2 linked regions of the Thermogemmatispora onikobensis genome follow. The protein of the gene in region 2 binds, or shares a complex with, the protein of the main gene of each other region. Links are inferred from orthologs where the notes say so. Each region holds a gene or a part of one and is shown on either strand. Other genes may lie near its edges.

What was found.
Region 1: the proteins of acpP (region 2) and fabF are in contact, whole or in part, in a solved structure (PDB 6OKG), measured with the Escherichia coli proteins. The link is inferred for Thermogemmatispora onikobensis from one-to-one orthologs.

What each region holds. Positions count from the first base shown.
Region 1 is NZ_BDGT01000016.1:4,551-9,896, forward strand. What follows is about bases 1,678-4,463. They hold fabF (beta-ketoacyl-ACP synthase II), read right to left. Parts: upstream 3,800-4,463; coding sequence 2,555-3,799; downstream 1,678-2,554. Other genes in these bases: BGC09_RS09025 (acetyl-CoA carboxylase biotin carboxyl carrier protein), read right to left, coding at 1,887-2,405; accC (acetyl-CoA carboxylase biotin carboxylase subunit), read right to left, coding at 3,956-4,463. Outside these bases: BGC09_RS09015 (APC family permease), read right to left, coding at 1-459; BGC09_RS09020 (TIGR03621 family F420-dependent LLM class oxidoreductase), read right to left, coding at 632-1,597; more of accC, read right to left, coding at 4,464-5,305. UniProt on the Escherichia coli protein: Involved in the type II fatty acid elongation cycle. Catalyzes the elongation of a wide range of acyl-ACP by the addition of two carbons from malonyl-ACP to an acyl acceptor.
Region 2 is NZ_BDGT01000007.1:47,353-53,358, forward strand. What follows is about bases 1,499-4,272. They hold acpP (acyl carrier protein), read right to left. Parts: upstream 3,129-4,272; coding sequence 2,868-3,128; downstream 1,499-2,867. Other genes in these bases: BGC09_RS04975 (RNA polymerase sigma factor), read right to left, coding at 1,499-2,280; BGC09_RS22760 (hypothetical protein), read left to right, coding at 2,386-2,544; nusB (transcription antitermination factor NusB), read right to left, coding at 3,128-3,580; BGC09_RS04990 (Asp23/Gls24 family envelope stress response protein), read right to left, coding at 3,792-4,124; fabD (ACP S-malonyltransferase), read right to left, coding at 4,230-4,272. Also shown: twin-arginine translocase subunit TatC, read right to left, coding at 1-476; BGC09_RS23455 (Sec-independent protein translocase subunit TatA/TatB), read right to left, coding at 594-971; BGC09_RS04970 (hypothetical protein), read right to left, coding at 1,179-1,481; more of BGC09_RS04975, read right to left, coding at 1,459-1,498; more of fabD, read right to left, coding at 4,273-5,276; rpmF (50S ribosomal protein L32), read right to left, coding at 5,511-5,702; BGC09_RS05000 (YceD family protein), read right to left, coding at 5,783-6,006. UniProt on the Escherichia coli protein: Carrier of the growing fatty acid chain in fatty acid biosynthesis.

The DNA of each region.
Region 1 (5,346 bases), on a different replicon or contig from region 2:
CAGGATGACAACGCTCAGGGCCAGACCTTGCTGCCAGGGAGCAGTCAGCCAGCCGCTGTTGAGGCCAGGGATGTAGCTGATCGCCAGGTCGCTGGTGGCCATCAAGAGTAAGGGAGCAGGCAGCCAAACGCAGAAGCCTACGAAGAAGCTCATGTAGCTGCCGAAGATGCGATAGGCCCAGTTGTAGAGCGAGCCTTCATGTGGAAAGATGACGCTCAGTTGGGCGGTGACAACGGCACAGGGCACGAAGAAAAGGATCGCTCCTACTAGCCAAAAGGTAATGCCTGCCGCTCCGCCCGCAATGGCATTAGAGACGTTCGTCGGGAAGAAGATCAGTAACACATACAGCGTTATCAGGTCCCAGCTTGTCAAAATCGCCGGCATGACCTTGGCTGGATACTCTTCAGAAGTCAGTACATGCGGCGGTCTCTCCCCCCGTGACCGGCTACTGGTGATCATGGAACCTCCTTCAATGATTGCAGTTCCCACGTGCTCTCACCATAGCAGATACTTTCATACATGTCAATGCATTTGTCTCACAAATGCAATAAATGTATGTTGTTATAACATCTCTATAAAGGAGCCAGAGGGGAAGCAAGCAGGCTATGCTTGGAGGGAGAGTCTGGGTGGATTAACTGTTCAGTAGGGCTATGGCGGGTGCGAGGGACTCCATATATTCTTCCCAGACTACCCAATAGGAAATGTGATACTGCTGATGATAGTGGAGTAATTGGGTGGAGATCTCTTCTGGGTTGCCGGTGAGGAAATAGGGTGTCGTAGCGACCTCCTGCTCGCTGAGACCGTAGCGAGAGGCGACCTGGGCCAGGGCCTGCTGACGCTCGTCAGTCAAGATGACTTCAAGAACGATCAGGTTCAGTTCGAGGGAGGCAAAGCGAGGACCGGCGGCCTGGCGCACCCAGGTCAGCTTCTCAGCCAGAGCGGGGGCCAGGGCATCCTGTATATCCAGACTCTGATTCATGTGGCCGGCCACGCTGATGGTCTGTGTCCGTGGGGAGAAGCCGACGATGGTCGCCTCGCGTGCCGCCAGCGAGAGCAGACGTTTGCCGCTGCCGCCCACCAGAATCGGCGGATAGGGGCGCTGCTGCGGTTGCAGGGCGAGAGCCAGCCCCTCGATCGTGTAGTGCTGACCACTAAAGTGGAGCCGCTCGCCGGCGAGCAGCGCCTTGATAATTTGCAACGATTCTGCGAGCCGCTCGATGCGCACGCCGGGCGAGGCAAAGGGAATACCGCACTGCTGGTACTCACTGGCCATCCAACCGGCCCCCAGGCCCAGCTCAAAGCGTCCGCCCGAGAAGACATCGAGGGTGGCCACCTCGCGCGCCAGCATGACGGGATGGCGGAAATCGTTGGCGAAGACATAGCTGCCCACGCGCAAGCGCGTGGTGGCCGCGGCAATGTGGGCCAGAGCCAGTGTTGTTGCAAACTGGTCTCCGATGTGGTCGGGCAGCAGAAAAGTTGAGTAGCCCAGCTGTTCAGCGCGCTGCGCCTGCGCTAGCAGGGTCGTCAGATCAGGTGTGGTGTTGTGTGAGAGGACGCCGAAGCGCAGGGGACGACGATTGTCAGGCAGCTTACTCATAGGCTACGACACTCCTTATCTCAGCCCGCCTTCTTCCCGGCAACAGGGTGCTCTTAATGGGGACAGGCAGGAAGGCAGGGAAAAGGGACCTGCCGGTCTGCTGGCTGTGCTGGCTGTGCTGGCTGTGCTGGCTGTGCCAGTTGTGCCGGCCCCGCAGGGAGCCTCTTGCTCCCGACCAGGTCCCTGGAGAAACAGAGATTGGCTCTCGTGCTTCCTCCTCATGGTTGCCTGCTGGCAGCCAGGCGGAAGAGGATCACTTGTCTTCTACGGCTTGGTCAAGTGACTCCGACTAAACCGGCTCAACGCGCAAGAGTACCTCATCCTTCTGGACGACTGCGCCGTTCTCTACCAGGATCTTGGTCACGCGCCCGGCGACCGGGGAAGGCACCTCGTTAAAGGACTTCATGGCCTCGATCAGGGCCACGGTTTGACCGACCTGGATGACATCGCCGACCGAGATGAAAGGTGGTGCATCCGGCGAGGGAGCGGAGTAGTAGACTCCCGAGAGCGGCGCTACGATCGGCAGCGTGCGTTCCTCCTCGCGGCTCTTAGCCGAGGCGGCCTTGCCGGTTCCTACCGTTCGTTTCGCCGCGCCCTGGCTGCGTGCCATCGTCACGGGCTGTGCCACCACCTCGCTGACGGTCGGAGCGGTTACCAGCACCATCCCAGGTTGGCGGCGGATGATAATCTCCAGCTCGTTCTCATTTAGCTCCAGCTCGGCCACCGAGCTGCCTTCGAGCGCGTGCACCAGTTGCTCCAGGCGCTCGATCCAGGCCGTCTTCCGATCTTCTTCCTTAGTGCTCATCATTGCTCTCGCTTGCAGATTAGTGGATATGGCAAACCGGAGCAGGCCATAGCCGGGACCTCTCTCCCAGTGCGTGCCTTGCACGAGGCTCATCTACCCCGGTTCGCTCAGACTCGAGGGGTGAGCAGACAGCAGCGTAGCGAAGCTGCTGACTACTCGCCCTCCTCGTAGCGCTTGAAGATCAGGCAGGCGTTGTGGCCACCGAAGCCCATCGAATTGGACATAGCTACTCTGACCTGGGCCTGGCGCGCCTGGTTAGGCACATAGTCCAGATCGCAATCGGGGTCGGGATGATGCAGATTAATGGTTGGTGGAATAATGCCGGTGAGCAGGGTCATGATGCTGATGACCGCCTCAACGGCTCCTGCCGCCCCGAGGGTGTGGCCGGTCATCGACTTTGTGGAGCTGATCGCCAGGCGATAGGCGTGCTCGCCGAAGCAGGTCTTGATAGCCTGGGTTTCGGTGCGATCGTTATAGGGCGTCGAAGTGCCGTGCGCATTGATATAATCAACATCTTCGGGCCGCAGGCCAGACTTGCGCAGGGCCATCTGCATCGCGCGCACCAGGCCCGCGCCACCAGGAGCAGGCTCGGTCACATGGTGAGCATCGCCCGTGGCGCCGTAGCCGACCATCTCGGCCAGGATCGTCGCGCCGCGCGCCCTGGCAAACTCCAGCTCTTCCATAATGAGCACCGCCGCTCCTTCGCCCATCACAAAGCCGTCGCGGGTCGCATCGAAAGGACGGCTGGCCCCCTGGGGATCATCGTTGCGTCGTGAAAGGGCATGCATGTTGTCGAAGGCGGCGATAGCGATCGGCGTAATGCCGCGCTCGGAGCCGCCGGCGATCATGGCCCGTGCGTCGCCGCGCCGGATAGTCTCCCAGGCCTCACCGATCGTATGGGCGCTGGTCGCGCAGGCCGAAACAGCGGCCCAGTTGGGACCGCGCGCCCCCGTCATGATCGAGACAATGCCTGGGGCGCCATCGACAATCATCATGTTGATGAAGAACGGGCTGATGCGGTCTGGCCCCCGTTCAAAGAGAATGCGAAACTGCTCGTGGAGGGTCATCAGGCCGCCGATGCCGCTGCCGATATAGACCCCCACATCGTCGGCGATCTCCTCGTTGATTTCCAGGCGAGCTTGAGCCAGCGCCTGCTTGGTGGCGGCGATAGCGATATGCTGGTAGGGGTCGGTGCGGCGGATCTCCTTGCGGTCCATATAGGCCGCGGGATCGAAGTTTTTGATCTGGCCCCCGAATTTCACGCGGAAGGGGCTGGTATCGAAGCCGACGATTTCGGCGATGCCGGATTTCCCTTGGCAGAGGGCTTCCCAGGAAGACGCCACATCGTTCCCCAGGGGAGTAATCAGCCCTAAACCGGTTACAACGACACGTCTCATTACGTCACCTCCTCTATAGTCGGGTTCCCTCAGCCGCTCGCGGGCCAGCGGGCGGGCCGACCAGCCAGATCGACCAGCCGGGAACGAGCGCGGAGCGGCAAGGAGAGGCCCGCTGAGAACCCAGCGAGACCTGACGCGAACCCCGTGCGGACCCGGTCAGATGCCAAGTGAGGCAGCCTCCTCCTGGAGGAACCGGGTATAGGCTTCTCCGCGGATAAAGACCTGGTGCCTGAGCAGGCGCTGGTGGAAGGGAATCGTCGTGGGCAGGCCCTCGATGATGAACTCATCGAGCGCGCGCTGCATCCGCGCAATGGCGGCGTCGCGATCCTCGGCCCACACGATGAGCTTGGCCAGCAGCGAGTCATAGTGTGGAGGAACCGAGTAGCCGGCATAAAGATGGCTATCGACGCGCACTCCCGGGCCGCCAGGCGGTAGATACTTCTCCACCAGGCCGGTCTGCGGACGAAAATCGGCCTCCGCATCCTCTGCCGTGATCCGGCACTCGATGGCGTGGCCGCGGAACTGGATGTCCTCCTGTTTCAGGCGCAGCGGCTCGCCGGCAGCAATGCGGATCTGCTCCTTGACGAGGTCGACGCTTGTCACCAATTCGGTGACCGGGTGCTCCACCTGTAGGCGTGTGTTCATCTCCATGAAATAGTAGCGGTTCTCATCGTCGAGGAGGAACTCCAGCGTACCGGCGTTGGTATAGCCGATTTGCTGCACGGCCCGAATGGCCTTCATGCCGATCTCTTGCCGTAGCTCGGGAGGCAGCAAGGGGCTGGGCGACTCCTCAAGCACCTTTTGATTGCGACGCTGGCAGGAGCAGTTACGCTCGCCCAGGTGAACGCCATTACCGTGATGATCGGCAAGCACCTGGATCTCGATGTGTCGCGCTCGCGGCAGATAGCGCTCTAGATAGAGGCCATCATCGCGGAAAGCCTCACGCACCTCGTTCTGGGCCAGGGTGAAGACGCGCTCAAACTCGTCAGGGCTGTTGACGAGACGGATGCCACGCCCTCCTCCGCCGGCGGCAGCCTTCAGCATGAGGGGAAAGCCGATCTCGCGCGCGGCCTCTCGCGCCTCCGCCAGCGTGCGTAAGACGCGGGTGCCCGGTAGCATCGGCAGCCCGGCGGCGGCCATCGCCTCGCGAGCTGAAACCTTATCGCCCATGATCGCCATCGCCGTGGCGGAAGGACCGATAAAGGTGAGATTCACATCTGCGCAGATCTGGGCAAAGCTGGGATTCTCTGAGAGGAAACCATAGCCGGGATGAATAGCTTCGGCCCCGGAGATAAGAGCGGCGCTGATAATATTCGGAATATTAAGATAACTCTTGCCGCTTGGCCCCGGTCCTATGCAGATGTGCTCGTCCGCCATGCGTACCGGCAGCGAATCGCGATCGGCCTCTGAATGGGCGATGATGGTGCGAATGCCCATCTCACGGCAGGCACGGATGATCCGTACGGCGATTTCGCCACGGTTAGCAATGAGGATTTTTCGAAACATAGCTGTTGATCGAACAGGACGAGCGCAGGGAACCTGCGCGG
Region 2 (6,006 bases):
CCGAGGGCAATACCAGCCACGAAGAGGAGGCTGCCCATGATCAAGAAAGGCAGGGCGGCCCTTTTCTCGTGGCGATAGAGACCGGGGGCGATAAAAGCCCAGGCTTGATAAAGGATCACCGGCATCGCCAGCAAGATGCCAACCGCGATCGAGACCTTGAGAAAGACCGTGAAGCCCTCGGCCAGACCGATAGTGATCAAACCCTTGCCTGCCAGCTCGCCGTGAGGGCCGAGGCGCAGGCCAGCCGTCAGCGTTGGCAGCGGCAAGGTCAGGAAACGCAGAATCGGTTCGCGGAAGATAAAGGCGACGACCGCTCCAACGACGACCGCGATCAGCGACTTAAAAATGCGCCAACGCAGCTCCTCCAGATGCTCAACGAGCGTCATGGAGGCGCCATCGTCCTCTTCCTCCTCAAAGCGGAAGGTCTCATTCAGATCGGGCATCAGGTCAGGTTGTGGTAAGTTCCCCGTAGCCATGCTCTTCCTCTGCTCACTCCCGGCGGTACAGGGCGGGCTGAACCGATAGGACGCATCTACTCTGCATAGCTGCTATCTTACTCCCTTGTACTGCTCCAGTCTGTCCAGTGCGGCGTCTCATTCAGCCTTCTGCCTGCTCTCGCTGCTGGCCGGTTCCGTCTTACTGGTACTGGCGGGAGAAGCCTGGCCCTGGGCTGACTGAGGCTGCATCTCGTGAACCAGCTCGGGAGTTGGCTCAAAGAGCGGGTCCTGTCGCAGGCTACTGCCGCTGCTCAGGCGGTTCAAATTATTGCGCGCGGCGTAGGAAGGGGAGAAAGGCTCATCTAGAGGATCATGCTCATCCTTGTCCTTTGTGAGATCGCTCATCCCCTTCCGAAACTCCTTGATACTCTTGCCGATGGCCGAACCCATTTCGGGCAGGCGCTTGGGGCCGAAGATCAGCAGGGCGACGATCAGAATGACGACCAGATCGAGACCGTGGAATCCGGGGACCATAGTTGCACCCTCTCTTTTCTTGTCTTGTCTTGCCTTGTCTTGCTTTGCCTGATCAAGGCGTGGCGCCTTCCTTTATGCACTCCGAAAGCGACGACACTCTTCTTCTTCCATTAGTTATTGTAGCTCACGCTTGCTGTTCTTGCCAGGAACACTCCTGCTCTGGGGGAGCGGGCTGAGAGCTGGCGTGGCCGGCGGCATGCTCTCCCTCTAGCCGGAGTAAGCGGGATAGGAAGACAGCTCTCGCTGGTGGGGGGTCAGCAGAGACTGCACACAATCCAGGCCGAGGCTCAGCATACCGGCCCCGGCGGCACCAAGGGCCACCAGGGCGGCGGCGCGGCGGCGGCTCAAGCGCCGTTCGCCCAGCAAGCGAGCGATACGTTGACCACTTTCCAGAGAAGCCGCCTCTCTGGTCACGCCTGCGCGCAGGCGGGTTTCCAGATCGGGCGGAGTCGGGGCCTGCTCGCCGTAGTGGCGCAGGAGCAGCACCTCAACAGAGTCCAAAGGCTGCATAGCGTCTCCCATTGTACCAGGGAGGACCGGAGGCCAGCCGCTCAGGTCTCTCCTCACTGGCAGCATCTCCTATGTGAAGCGTCTGCTCGGACTGGAGTGGCGTCGCCTCCTCGCTGGTTGCGCGCGGGGAGGGAGCTGGTGCTCCGGGCGCGTCGCCGGACTGGCAAGCGGGAGCGAGATCGGGTCGGCGACGCGGGCCATCGGCGCGCTCCAGGGCGTAGAGCTGCTGGAACTGCCGGCGAGCGCGTACCAGGCGCTGACGAACCGCCGGCTCGCTCACGTCCAGCATCTGAGCGATCTCTGCGCTAGAGAAATCGCCCACCACTGAAAGCAGGAGGCAGACCCGCAGTGGCTCCGGCAGGCGCTGCAATGTTCGTTGGACGGCATCGCGTTCGGCGATCAGGTCACCAGGGTCGGAGCCGGGTGCGGCCCCATAGCCATCGGGCTGGACGGGAGCCGCCTGGGCCGCGAGATCCTCTGTTAAGCGTTCGCCCTCTGACTCCTGATCGCGTCGGCTCTGGTTGCCGAGCGAGGAGAAAGGTACAAAGCGGAAGAGGCGCTTGCGGCGCTCCTGCATACGGACCGTATTGAGAGCGATCTTCAGCAGCCAGGCACGGGCATTAAAGTGGGGGCCGCTGGAAGCGCGGGCGGCCTCGATACTTTTCAGCGCCTGTTGAAAAGTATCCTGAGTGAGGTCCTGGCTTTCCTCCCAATCGCCGGTCAGGCCATAGATTGTATGGAAGACCAACTTGCCGTACTGCTGGATCAGCGCCTCAACGGCCTGGGCCGCGGGTACCATTGCTATCTACATCCTCACTCGCTTGACGTCAACCGGAGCCGGAGGTAGCCGGCCAGAGGAGGGAAATCTCTCCTTACTTAAGGAGATGCCTGGGGGAGAAGAAATGTGACAGAGGGAAAGGTGAGGGGGGAAGACGAGATCAGCGGCGACCACCGCCCCACCCATCCCACGCCACATAAGCCATCGAATCTGGCTGGAGAAGCGCGTCGTGCTCGGCGCTCGCCGACCAGCCGACCCGACCAATTGACCAATCCGACCGGGTGACCGGGTGACCGGGTGACCGAGTGACCGACCGCTTGACTGAGCGCATAAACGAATGGGCAAACGTAGCAGGAAAAAGCAGAGAGGCGGTTTGACCGGCTGTCTGGCAACAGACAAGCCGACGCGACGAGCGCATCTACGGCGTGATCCGAGAGCGTCCCGAAGTCCCCAGGGAAGGTGGACGGGGAAACAAATAGAGCCGTAGAGCTGCGGCCACCGCGCCGCCTCCTGTCTCCCACCTGCTTCTCGTATTCGCAGAAGAAGATCGAAGCGAGTCAGGTCAGTGAATAATAAGGTCGGATCAGGTCAGCGCAGCTCCAAGGAGCTTAGCGCAGATGTTCCTCAATATATTCCTGGGCCTCACCCACCGTCGTGATCTTCTCGGCGTCCTCATCTGAGATCTGGAGCTTAAACTCCTCTTCCAGAGACATGATCAGCTCCACCAGATCCAGGGAGTCCGCGTTGAGATCCTCGACGAAAGAGGCGCTGGGGACCACCTCGCTCTCATCGACGCCGAGCTGCTCAACGATGATCCGCTTCAAACGCTCGGCGACGGAGCCGGAGCCGGAGCCAGAGCCAGAAGCCATTAGGATGTCACCTCGCTTTCCGCTGTTGGAGTGGGCTGCTGTTGCTGTGCCCGTGCAAATATTGTGCCAAGGACGCCATTGACGAAGCGGCTTGATGAGTCGCTGCCAAACAGCTTGGCTAATTCGACTGCCTCGTTAATGGCTGCCTTTGCTGGTACCGTATTATTAAACAGAATCTCATAGATTGCAAGTCTGAGGATATTTTTATCGATGCGAGCCATTTGTGAAAGCGGCCATTCGCGTGCAGCGCTCTGGATCTGCGCATCGATCGTCTCCAGGTGGGCGCAGGTGCCCTCAACCAGCTCAAGGGCATAATCCACCACCCGGGGATGCAGATTGCGCTCCTGGGCATGGCGCCGCACCACCTCGACCGGGGGGTGCTGTACTGTATCGAACTCATAGAGCGCCTGCAGCGCGACCATTCGGGCCTGTCTGCGTATCCCTAGCGGCATAGTGTCTTCACCCAATCGCTGGTCTAGCTTGCTGCTGGCTTTGCCCGACCGCGTGCGCTTGCGCGCGAGCAGGAAGCTAGCTTCTGTCGAACACGCCTCATCGTGGATGCCACATCTCCTCTCTCTACTACCTAACCTACCTACCTAACCTACCTGCCTGCCTGCCTGGTGTAACTGCGTCTCTCACGTCTTCCTGCCTCTGCTCAAGGCGTTAAGCCACGTCCTGGATGTAGACATTGATCTCACGCACCTGCATCCCGACCATATGCTCCAAGGCGGCGGCCACCTCTTCCTGGACCGCGGTGGCGACCTCGACGACGTTGACGCCGGAGGCCACGACCAGGTAAAGGTCGACGCTCACGGTATTGTCCTTGACCGTCAGAGCCACACCCTGGCGCGGGACCTCGCGACCGGCAAAAGCCGGCCAGCGCTCACTACCGCGGGCCAGGCGGACCACGCCGGCCACCCCTAGCGCGGCATTTGAGACGATAGTAGTCAGAACCTGGCGGGCGACGCGCACCACGCCTGGAGGCTCATTGGTCATATTGCTTACTCCCCTTCGACTGTGCAGCATGCTGACGGGACGCTGGTTGCTCGCGGCTCTCTTGCCGCGGACTTGCGGGCAAGAACCCGTGATTATTATACCGTATCAGAGCTGGAGCAGCCCTTGCTCACGCAAGGCGGTCACCGCTTTGTCCAGTTCGCTGGCGTTACTGATGGACACAGTGGTAGCGTCGCGAACGATGCGTTTGACCAGGCCGGTCAGCACCGAGCCGGGGCCGATCTCCAGATAGATGCTGACTCCGGCAGTGGCCAGGTACTCGATGCTGCGAATCCACTGCACGGGGGCGACAACCTGCCGCGCCAGCTCCTGGCGCAGGGCCTCTGCATCGGTCAGCGGGCGCGCCTCGATATTGCTGATAATCGGAATGGCCGCGTTGTGCAGCGGAGTCGTGGTCAGTACCTGAGCTAAACCGGCGGCAGCGGGCTCCATGACTGGGGAATGGAAGGCGCCACTGACTGCCAGGGGAATGACCCGTTTGGCGCCGCGCGCCTTAGCTCGCTCCATTGCCAAAGCGAGGGCGTGCTGCTCACCGGAGATGACGATCTGGCCGGGGGCGTTGAGGTTGGCCACGCTCACCTTGCCCCAACCGGGATGACTGGCCTGAGACTGGGCCGCTTCTCCTTGCCGTGTGGCCTCCTGACTGGCCTCCTGGCAGATCTCCTGGAGCGTGGCCTCATCCAGGCCGATCACTGCCGCCATTCCGCCCGGGCAGGCGCCCCCTTCGTGGTGCATCAGACGTCCCCGCTCCCGCACCAGGCGCACGGCGTCCTCCAGGTCGAGGGCGCCAGCGGCGACGAGGGCGGCATATTCTCCAACGCTGTGGCCGGCGGTGAAGGTGGGGGTCAAAGGGGACGACCAGGACGACTGGCTAGACTGGGGGGCAAGCCGCTCCTGCAGGGCGGCCAGGAGGGCGAGGCTGACAGTGACAATTGCGGGTTGGGCGTTAATCGTCTCACGTAGCTGCTCTTCCGGTCCCTGGAAGCAGAGGGTACTGAGAGCCAGGCCCAGAGCCTGGTCGGCCCGCTCAAACACCTGGCGGGCCGCAGGAGACTGCTCATAAATATCGGCCCCCATGCCCACCGTCTGACTGCCCTGTCCAGGAAAGAGGAAAGCTATGCCTTGTGCTGTCATAGGGTTACACTGCGCGCGAGGGGAAAACGCGGCACGAGCGAGGCACTGGGGCCGACTGACTCAGCGTCGTATCTGCTCTGGCCGTGCCTCGCCCGACCGCGGGTGTGGCCTCGCGCTCTCTCCTCTTCTCGTCGTAGTCTCGCGTTGCCTGCCCACCTCGTCCGTGGGGGGCAGGTCTGCTGGCATGCTGGCATACTGGCATGCACCACAGTGCGCACTGTGGCAGGGCGACCACTAATGCTTGCGCTCCTTCGGCCAGAAGACCTGGCGACCGCGGTAGGTGCCGCACTTAGGACATGCGTGGTGGGCGAGCCGCGGCGAGCGGCACTGTGGGCAGAGCACCAGCTGAGGCAGCTTCAAGTGGAAATGCGCGCGCCTCTCGCCCTTACGCGCATGGGAAACTCGCTGTTTTGGTAATGCGCCCATAGAATAAAGCTCCTCCTCTATCTCCTAATCGGGCTGGCTGGCGGGAACGGGCTGGATGGCCAGCGTGACCAGCGAGCACGTCAAGCCTGCGACGGTAGACGCTGTTGCAACAGCTCGGCCAGCGTGCCCCAGCGCGGATCGATCTCCGGCTGGCACTGGCAGGGTCCCAGACTCAGATCGTGGCCGCACTGCGGGCAGAGGCCCGGGCAATCCTCGCGGCAGAGCGCGCGCATGGGCAGCTCCAGCAGCAGGTGCTGGCGCACGGCTTCGCTCAAGTCAAGGTGATGGTGCTCGTCAATCGGAA